4 regions of the Phyllobacterium sp. GQ127 genome follow, and region 1 is predicted to be linked to each of the others. Evidence: riboswitches for the same ligand, from Rfam matches in the RefSeq annotation. Region 1 holds a riboswitch; each other region holds the start of a gene.
The links. Region 1 has a riboswitch for cobalamin ahead of AC6CHM_RS07705 (aromatic ring-hydroxylating oxygenase subunit alpha). Riboswitches for the same ligand answer to the same signal wherever they lie in the genome.
Positions count from the first base shown of each region.

Region 2: it holds a riboswitch for cobalamin, as region 1 does, so the genes downstream of both, AC6CHM_RS12995 (hypothetical protein) here and AC6CHM_RS07705 (aromatic ring-hydroxylating oxygenase subunit alpha) in region 1, are expected to answer to the same signal.
Region 3: it holds a riboswitch for cobalamin, as region 1 does, so the genes downstream of both, AC6CHM_RS05585 (CbtB domain-containing protein) here and AC6CHM_RS07705 (aromatic ring-hydroxylating oxygenase subunit alpha) in region 1, are expected to answer to the same signal.
Region 4: it holds a riboswitch for cobalamin, as region 1 does, so the genes downstream of both, AC6CHM_RS11450 (ABC transporter ATP-binding protein) here and AC6CHM_RS07705 (aromatic ring-hydroxylating oxygenase subunit alpha) in region 1, are expected to answer to the same signal.

Region 1 covers NZ_JCAXDZ010000001.1:1,512,438-1,514,635, reverse strand. Annotated here, with positions in the region: gene AC6CHM_RS07710 (L-fuconate dehydratase) at 1-801, shown strand, start outside; cobalamin riboswitch at 983-1,181, shown strand; gene AC6CHM_RS07705 (aromatic ring-hydroxylating oxygenase subunit alpha) at 1,293-2,198, shown strand, end outside.
Region 2 covers NZ_JCAXDZ010000003.1:202,598-204,795, forward strand. Annotated here, with positions in the region: gene cobF (precorrin-6A synthase (deacetylating)) at 1-746, opposite strand, end outside; gene AC6CHM_RS12995 (hypothetical protein) at 743-1,006, opposite strand; cobalamin riboswitch at 1,109-1,332, opposite strand; gene AC6CHM_RS13000 (glutamine synthetase beta-grasp domain-containing protein) at 1,470-2,198, opposite strand, start outside.
Region 3 covers NZ_JCAXDZ010000001.1:1,081,887-1,084,084, forward strand. Annotated here, with positions in the region: gene cobU (bifunctional adenosylcobinamide kinase/adenosylcobinamide-phosphate guanylyltransferase) at 1-253, opposite strand, end outside; gene AC6CHM_RS05580 (CbtA family protein) at 253-972, opposite strand; gene AC6CHM_RS05585 (CbtB domain-containing protein) at 1,098-1,277, opposite strand; cobalamin riboswitch at 1,327-1,559, opposite strand; gene AC6CHM_RS05590 (cobyric acid synthase) at 1,620-2,198, opposite strand, start outside.
Region 4 covers NZ_JCAXDZ010000002.1:644,063-646,260, forward strand. Annotated here, with positions in the region: gene AC6CHM_RS11445 (ABC transporter substrate-binding protein) at 1-255, opposite strand, end outside; gene AC6CHM_RS11450 (ABC transporter ATP-binding protein) at 255-1,061, opposite strand; cobalamin riboswitch at 1,332-1,545, opposite strand; gene AC6CHM_RS11455 (transglutaminase family protein) at 2,088-2,198, shown strand, end outside.

The DNA of each region.
Region 1 (2,198 bases):
GCGCTGGAAATTCTGCGTAGAGCAGAGGTCGGTAAGAAAGAACGTATTGAAACGCTAAAAGCAGATGGGTATCCCTGCTATACGACATCGGCAGGCTGGCTGGGCTATTCCGATGAAAAGCTCCGTCGCCTTTGTCAGGAGGCCGTGGATGCGGGCTTCAACCACATTAAGATGAAAGTCGGCCGCGATCTCGAAGATGATATCCGACGTCTTACCATCGCGCGCGAAGTGATCGGCCCTGACCGCATTCTCATGATCGATGCCAATCAGGTCTGGGAAGTGAATGAAGCCATTGATTGGGTGAACAAGCTTGCCTTCGTCAAGCCGTTCTTCATTGAAGAGCCAACGAGCCCCGACGACGTTGCGGGCCATCGCAAAATTCGGCAGGCTATCCATCCGGTGAAAGTCGCGACCGGTGAGATGTGTCAGAACCGCATCATGTTCAAACAGTTCATCGCCGAAGGCGCTATCGATGTCGTGCAGATCGATAGTTGCCGCATGGGTGGACTGAACGAAGTGCTGGCGGTGCTGCTTATCGCCGCAAAGTATGAGCTGCCAGTCTGGCCGCATGCGGGCGGTGTTGGTCTGTGTGAATATGTCCAGCATCTGTCAATGATTGATTATATCGCCGTTTCAGGGACGAAAGAGGGCAGGGTTATCGAGTATGTCGATCATCTGCACGAGCATTTTGTTGATCCCTGCAACATTCAGGATGCGGCCTATATGCCACCCTCGCTGCCGGGCTTTTCAATTGAGATGAAACCGGAATCGATCAAGCAGTATTTGCATCACGGTCTTTAAAGCCTTTCCGCCCGGTAAATGAACCATCGCCGTCTCTGGTGATATTCATTGCTGACATGGAAAGGGTATTGTGCCGCCATTCTGACGTGCCGGAGTGGCGGCATTTTCTGTTTTTTCGGTCGTGTCGTCTTGTGTAAATGCGATGTCGTTTCCGCACCTATTCTTTTTATCATCCGGATGCTTTTATCAGGCTACTTGAGGTGCCGCTTTCTAGGGAAGGTGGAGAATTGGGAAGCCGGTTTAATCCCGGCGCTGCCCCCGCAACGGTAGTGGAGTGAAACGCGGCAAAATAGCCACTGGAGCATGGTTCCGGGAAGGCGCCGTGAGGCTCGCAAGAGCAACTCCAGAGCCCGGAAACCAGCCGCAAGCGATAACACCGACTGATCGCGGTGGGCGATCAAGGAGCATTGTTTTGTATGGGCAGCCATACGGACGGTCTTCTCCGTCACCACCAGTCAGTTCTTTCGCAAATGAGATGGCGAGGACACGACATGGACGCACATAGTGAACTACTCCGGAACCTGAAACACCGGAAACCTGGTTATGGCCTTGAGCAGGCTTTCTACAATGATCCGGAGTATTTCCGGTTGGATATGGAAAATATCTTCTACCGCGACTGGCTGTTTATCGGTCATGATTGCGAAGTGGCGCGACCGGGCAATTATTTTACCGTGCAGATTGGCGATTATCCGGTCGTTATCGTCCGGGACCGCGAGAAGAAAATACGCGCGTTTCATAATTCATGCCGCCATCGCGGGTCGCGCGTTTGTGCTTCTGAACGGGGCACCTCGGCGAAGCTTGTTTGCCCCTATCATCAGTGGACTTATGAACTGGATGGCCGTCTATTATTCGCGCGCCAGATGGGCGACGATTTCGATGCCAGCCAGCACAGCCTGAAGACGGTGCATTGCGAAAGCGTTGGCGGCTATATCTTCATCTGCCTTGCGCCGATTGCGCCGGATTTTGCCGCTACGCGTGCCATGATCGATCCTTATCTTGCACCGCATCGCCTCAGCGAAACCAAAGTCGCCTTTCAAAGCTCGATCGTGGAGAAGGGCAATTGGAAGCTGGTGTGGGAAAACAACCGCGAATGCTATCATTGCGCCGCCAATCATCCGGAACTCTGTAAGACGTTTCCTGAGGCACCAAGCGTGACGGGCATACAAGGCTCAAAGGATGATCCGGAAATCGTGGCGCATTGGGACAAATGCGAAGCCGCAGGTCTTCCGAGCGTGTTCCGTATCGATGAAAATGGCCAGTACCGCGCGACACGCGTGCCGCTGCTTCACGAAGCCGAGAGCTATACCATGTCGGGCAAACGTGCTGTAGCGCGTCAGCTTAGCGATGATGTGAATGCACGGCAGATCGGTTCGCTATTGCTCTATCATTATCCGACG
Region 2 (2,198 bases), on a different contig from region 1:
TTCAGCAAATATGTATCCATGATCCAGCCCTTTTGCGTGCGCGCAACATTTCGCAACCGCTCAATATCGTCAACGACATCGCGCAGCTTGCCGGACATGAGAATCTCGTCTTCCGTTCCTATGTAAGCACCCCAATAAATATCGACATCTTCATCAATTGCCTTGAACGCGCCCTCGCCATCGAGCATCACAATCACGCTTTCCGAATTGTTCGGAAAACCTTCGGCAAGCTTGCGCCCGGTGGTTATCGTAATGGACTCGCCGATTCGATTGAGCACAACCTTATGCTTTGCCGTGAGCGCCTGAATGCTGGTAATGCCGGGAATGACATCATAGTCCAGTTCGAAATTGCCCTTTGCGTTCAGTCTGTCGAGAATGCGGATCGTGCTGTCATAAAGCGATGGATCACCCCAGACGAGGAATGCGCCGCATTCATCATCGCCCAGTTCCTCCATCAGCAGATGCTCATAGGTTGCCTCCACCTTATCATGCCAGTCATTGACACTCGCACGATAGGTCGAGGAAGGCTTCTGGCGCAGCGGTGTTTCAAAATCCACCATGCGATAGTTTGGGTCGGTAATGAACCGCTCGCAAATTTCCCGGCGGATACGCGATAGCTGCTCTTTCTCGGCACCCTTATCCGGAATGAAAAATACATCCACCTGATTGAGCGCATTGACTGCCTGTATGGTCACGTAGTCTGGGTTGCCCGCGCCAATTCCGATGATGAGCACTTTGCGTTTCACTGGGGCACACGCGAGGCCGACGATAGTTCCGACCTTTGACTCTCTTCGATCAAAGCACAGAACAGTTCGTGGAGGCGTTTTGCCCCCACATGTTTTCCGGCATAGGCCTCAAGCTTTATAATCTCCTGGCTTGCAGCTGCAACGATATTGGTGCCGCGAGGCCGGGAGAGCAGCCAGGCAAAAAACACGTCTTCCGGCACAGTTGCCGCGTTGACCGATTGTGGGTTGCTATATTGATTTGTATTGGCGCCGAGTATCATGCTTAACCCCGATTGTTGGGGACAAGGGTCAAGCGCGAAGATTGCAGATAGTCAGCCTGCGGCAAACCATTGCAAGCGACACACCGGGACACCCCGCCCGTGGACGTTCATCATGTTTCGGCAGGTCTCCTGGCTCACAGGTCAGTATTGCTGTCTGGCCTTCCCGGGAAATCCCAGTGACCTTTTGCCTGAACGAATTCAAGCGACAGCAACTCGCTGTTTACAGTTGCGGGGGCAGCGCCGGCATTGGTGAATATCACTTCACCGGCTTCCCTCTTAGCTCCCGGCTTTGCAGCACGGGGAGAACCGGAACACTCTTATAAGAACCCAGCCCACCTATTGAGGTCAACAGGGCAGGCGTAAATTTATCGGGGGGAAACCGGTAAACGGCTGAATGCGGCGTATCACCAATAGAAAATGGCGCAGGCTGGTGCCCGCGCCATTCCAAACTATTCAAACAAGATCAAGCGGCGAGAACTTCTTCCGCATCTTCCGGCACTTCAGAAATTGTCCGCAGGATTTGCGACGCGATCTGGTAGGGGTCGCCCTGCGAATTCGGACGGCGATCTTCAAGATAACCGCGATAGCCATTGTTTACAAAGCTGTGCGGAACGCGGATTGATGCACCGCGATCAGCAATGCCGTAGCTGAACTGGTGGATCGACTGGGTTTCATGCTTGCCGGTAAGGCGCATATGATTGTCCGGTCCATATACGGCGATATGGGCAGCGCAATTCTGCTCAAATGCCGCCATGACCTTTTCGAAGTAATCCTTGCCGCCGACTTCACGCATATAGGTGGTGGAGAAGTTGGCATGCATGCCCGAACCATTCCAATCAGTATCGCCGAGCGGCTTGCAATGATATTCGATATCGATGCCGTATTTCTCAGTCAGGCGCTGCAGGAGATAGCGTGCAATCCAGACCTCATCGGCAGCCTTCTTGGAACCTTTTCCGAAAATCTGGAATTCCCACTGGCCTTTTGCCACTTCAGCATTGATGCCTTCATGGTTGATGCCGGCATTCAGGCAGATATCGAGATGTTCTTCAACGATCTTGCGGGCGATATCGCCAACATTGCTGTAGCCAACGCCTGTATAATATGGGCCCTGCGGCGCAGGAAAACCTGTCTCAGGGAAGCCGAGCGGGCGGCCGTTCTTGTAGAAGAAATATTCCTGTTCGAAGCCGAACCA
Region 3 (2,198 bases), 430 kb from region 1:
TTGCCTTTTCGACACCAGCAAGACTTTCCAGTTTTCCGGCCAGATCAATTGGTTCTTCAACTGTAATCCATCGGGATCCGCGCCGCGCTCTATGATGCCCAATTCGCTCGGACATTTCATCGTCCCACGCTCTGCCGGTGGCAAGATAAATAGCATCCCACCCGGATGATTCGATCAGACCTTCGGCAAAGGACGATTTGCCGGAACGCGCGCCTCCAAGAATAAAGGTAATTTCGCGTTCCAGCGGTTGCATTACTGCTCAAGCTCCGATGAAGCATAATTCTGAATTGCCCAGCCCAGTGCAGTACCAAGTACAACCCAGAAGAAGAGATTGGTTGCCAGTGCTGAGACGGCAAACTCCGAGGCAAGTGTCGGAGGCACCGCTGATGTCAGATCTTCTGCTTCCGGTGCGCCATAAATATGGGGAGCGACAATCAATATAACACCAAGAAGCTTAGCCCAAATCTGCTCACGCAGTACGATCAGATACACGCCGCCCGCCGTCAGAATGACAGTTATCAGCCACCAGGTCTGCCGCATGGCCAGATCCGCTGCAGGCATAGCAGGCAATTCAGGGGCAAGGCTGAACGCCGGTGCAAAATTGAAGATGAAAAATCCTGCAAGCCCCCAATAGATTCCGTTCTGAAGGGTAATGCGCCGACCGAGGAAAAGCGCCGCAGCACCAGTGATCAACGCAAAGCCTGCTCCAGCCACCAGATTGATCAACAACGTATTACCGAGACGTCCAAATGGCAGCTCGGGACCCGCCTCTTCCGCATGTTCGTGCGGAGTAACCGCCGCAGATTCGCTCGCAGAGGCAGGCGTATCATGGGAATGACCTCCGCCGCCCGCACTTTCATACTCTTCCGCATGCAATATCAGCGGTACATTTTTTACATACATGGCCGGTGTTAGAATTATTCCGGCAAACAGACCGGCTATGATTGTAGCCAGCAAATATTTGACCAACATGGAGTCCACTCCCCAATTCCAAAAGCGAGACGCCGGGCACCTGCAAAGGCCCCGGACCAAACAAACCATCATTATTTCAATGCTTAAGGGTCGATAGCTGAATCAGCATTTCAGCTTTCAAAGACTCAATGGCAAGGAAATCCATATGAATGGCGGGTGTCGTGTGCTGTGTCATGCAGCGTTTCAGAATGTGAAAGACCGACGCCATAAATAATAAACACGCCGAGAAGCAATGACACAACAGCCGTCGTCAGACGCGATGCGAGTGGGAGAGAAATCGTATTAGAAGTACGAACAGTAGCCATAACAACCTCCGTGCAGGGCCAGAAGGGAAAATCCCCCTCGGTTTTGGGCACTATTACCCTGTGATTGGCAGGTCTCCTGGCTCGCGGGTCGCAAGATAAATGCCGCCTTCCCGGTTTCCCAGTGACTGCCGTCCGCTTTCGCGTTCAGCATGGCATATATCCTAACCGCTCTACAGTCGCGGGGTCGGCTGCGGTGGGATCGCCCTAATGGGTACGACCGTCGCATTCCCTTTTGATCCCTGGCCTTTGGCCAATGCGGGAACCAATCATCTGCTGAACGTTATTCACCAAGCGCTCTAAAAGTCAAACGAATCTGCGACACCTTGATCGCTGCCTACGCCGTCAGACACGTTTAAGCGCAAACAATGCCTCGATATCCAGAACTGACTCCAATTGCGCTGCAATGGAGTCAAGCGCCGCATCTACACCAGCGTGATAATCGAGAGCGCCCGCAGATATTCCCATGGACTTTAAAAATGCTGCCCGGAATGCGTCCGCGTTGAAAAGCCCGTGCATATAGGTACCGAATACTTTGCCGTCAGCGGATATTGCACCATCCGCTATGCCATCAATATTCACGGCTGGCCGGATGCAATCGGGGCCAGTCGTTCGACCAAGGTGAATCTCATAGCCCTTCAACGGTATGTCAAACTGCAATGAATGGGCTTGGACATTGCGCACGGTCTTCTCCGGCTCCATAACTGTATCAATATCGAGATAACCAAGACCTCTGATTTCCCTGATATTTCCTTCAATCCCTTGGGGGTCAGATACTGTTTTACCCAGCATCTGGAAGCCGCCACAAATGCCGATAATATGACCACCTCTGCGCCTGTGCAGATCAAGATCGCGGTCCCAGCCATTTTCACGGAACCGTTGAAGGTCACCAATGGTGGATTTGGAGCCCGGAATAATGACCAA
Region 4 (2,198 bases), on a different contig from region 1:
TTCCGGAATGGAACCCTGCTGCTTGATGAAGGCATCATCGAGCTTGTACCAGCCGGTGATTCCGGTCACGCCAACCATTGAAGATTGCAGGCCAAGCGCGAAAGCCATTTCGCTCATGTTGATATCGTTGACGACGACACGTTTGGGAGCGGCGTCGAAGGTCAAAGGTTTGCCGCAACTATCGACGGTTACAGGGAAAGCAAAGGCAGGCGCAGACAGAAGAGTAAATGCGAGGGCAAAAAGGGATTTTTTCATCAAATGCTCCGTGAATGAGAATGGGCGTCATGGATCGGTTCGGGTGCTTCAAACACCATAAGGTCGCGCTGGCGGGATGGGTGCCTGAGGCGCAGCACATCAAGGTCAAATACATCGCTGACAATGCGCGGGGTCAGCGTTTCGTCGGGCGTGCCTGACGCTACAAGCTGAGCGCTGTGCATGACTGCTACATGGGTTGCAAAGGGCGCAACAAGCGGCAAATCATGCAGAACGGCAATGGTCGTGACATTAAGTCCGGCAACGAGCAGGAGCAGTTCGCTGCGCGCCTTTGGATCGAGGTGATTGGTCGGTTCATCAAGAAACAGGATGGCCGGTTGCTGGGCGAGGGCGCGCGCCAATTGCATGCGCTGCCGTTCGCCGCCTGACAATGAACCCAATGCACGACGGCGGAAATGGCTGATCCGCGCGCGCTCCATGGAATCTTCGACGATTTCCCGGTCGACCGTGCGTGTGAAGACGCCCAGATGGGGAATGCGGCCAAGAGATACATAATCCTCGACAAGAAGCTGTTGATCGGGGGCATCGGCCTGGCCGACAAAGGCAAATTGCCGGGCCCGCTCAAGCGGCGACATTGTACCGATAATTTTGCCGTTGAAGCTTATTCCGCCGGACGTCGGTGGCAGCAGCCCGGCCAGCATGCGCAGCAAGGTGGATTTTCCAGCGCCATTCGGCCCGATAATAGCGAGCCTTGCGCCACATCTTATGCCGACCGACGCAGCATCAACCAAAATATGGGTTCCGGTTTTATAGCTCACGGCTGTTGCATCAAGCTGTATATGGCTCACGGGCGCGCTCCCATGCCGTGGAAATATTCTGAGGACTTCGACATGGGTAGGAGATAGCGTAATGTTATAACAATCGTCAATGCCGATTGTTTGAGAGGGTAGATAATATGATGCTGGGTCGAAGTGACGATGCGCGAAACGTTCATACCTGCCAACTTTCAAGGGGAGGACAGAGAACGCAGACGATGAACCGGAAGCTATTCAAAGCATTCGGGTGCCGCTAATGCGGACAGAGGTCATCGCATCGCTCCCGGCACACCCCGTCCGGTTCGAATTTCAATTATGATGGCAGGTCTCCTGGCTCACGGGTCTTGGCAAAGCCTTACCTTCCCGATCTTGCGATCAGTGGCATCATCAGGCGTCGCTCACCGCTTACAGTTGCGGGGGCAGCCACGGTTTCGGTCCCTTTTGGGTACGCCTCACCGTGTTCCCTTTTCATCTCCAGCATTGTCTAGCCGGAGAAACCATCACGATGATTAGTAGTTGAACCGAAGTGAAAATGAAATGGGGTAAAAGAGATAGCACTTGGAAAAAATAGAAGAATGCTATGTTTCCCTCAGGAGTGAGAGGGAGGCTTTCGCCCACCTCCCGTTTTCTGGTTTAATGAATGGAGATCCGGATAGTGAGTGTCCAGCTCGTCCGGGTCTTTTTCAATTCCAGGGTGATAATCAGCAGCTACCCTTTGTTGGCATTGAGTTTCTGCGTGGTTCGACGGGGCTCACCATGAGGAATGTGGTTTGATTGCACATTGGTCGATAACCTTGCAGGAAGTAACTTCCTGCAAATAATAACCTCCCTCATGGTGAGCCCCGTCGAACCACGCAGCAAGCCTAATGCAAATTATGTTACCCCTCTCTTGGATTTGGTTGTGTCGTCCATTTTGCCAGCCCGTTTAAGGTGCAGATTCAGTACGTGCTAAAATAAATGGCAGAATAAGTTTTTTAAGCGTGAACAAGCCGATGGAGTAGGCTAGGCTTCGCATGTAGCCTTTGGCGACATCGATGTTTTATTGAATTTTGGGGCGACATGGCAATTCACGCAGCAGTCTATCACCTGACTCACTATAAATATGATCGCCCCATCATGCTCGGGCCGCAGATCATCCGCCTTCAACCAGCTCCGCACTCGAGAACCAAA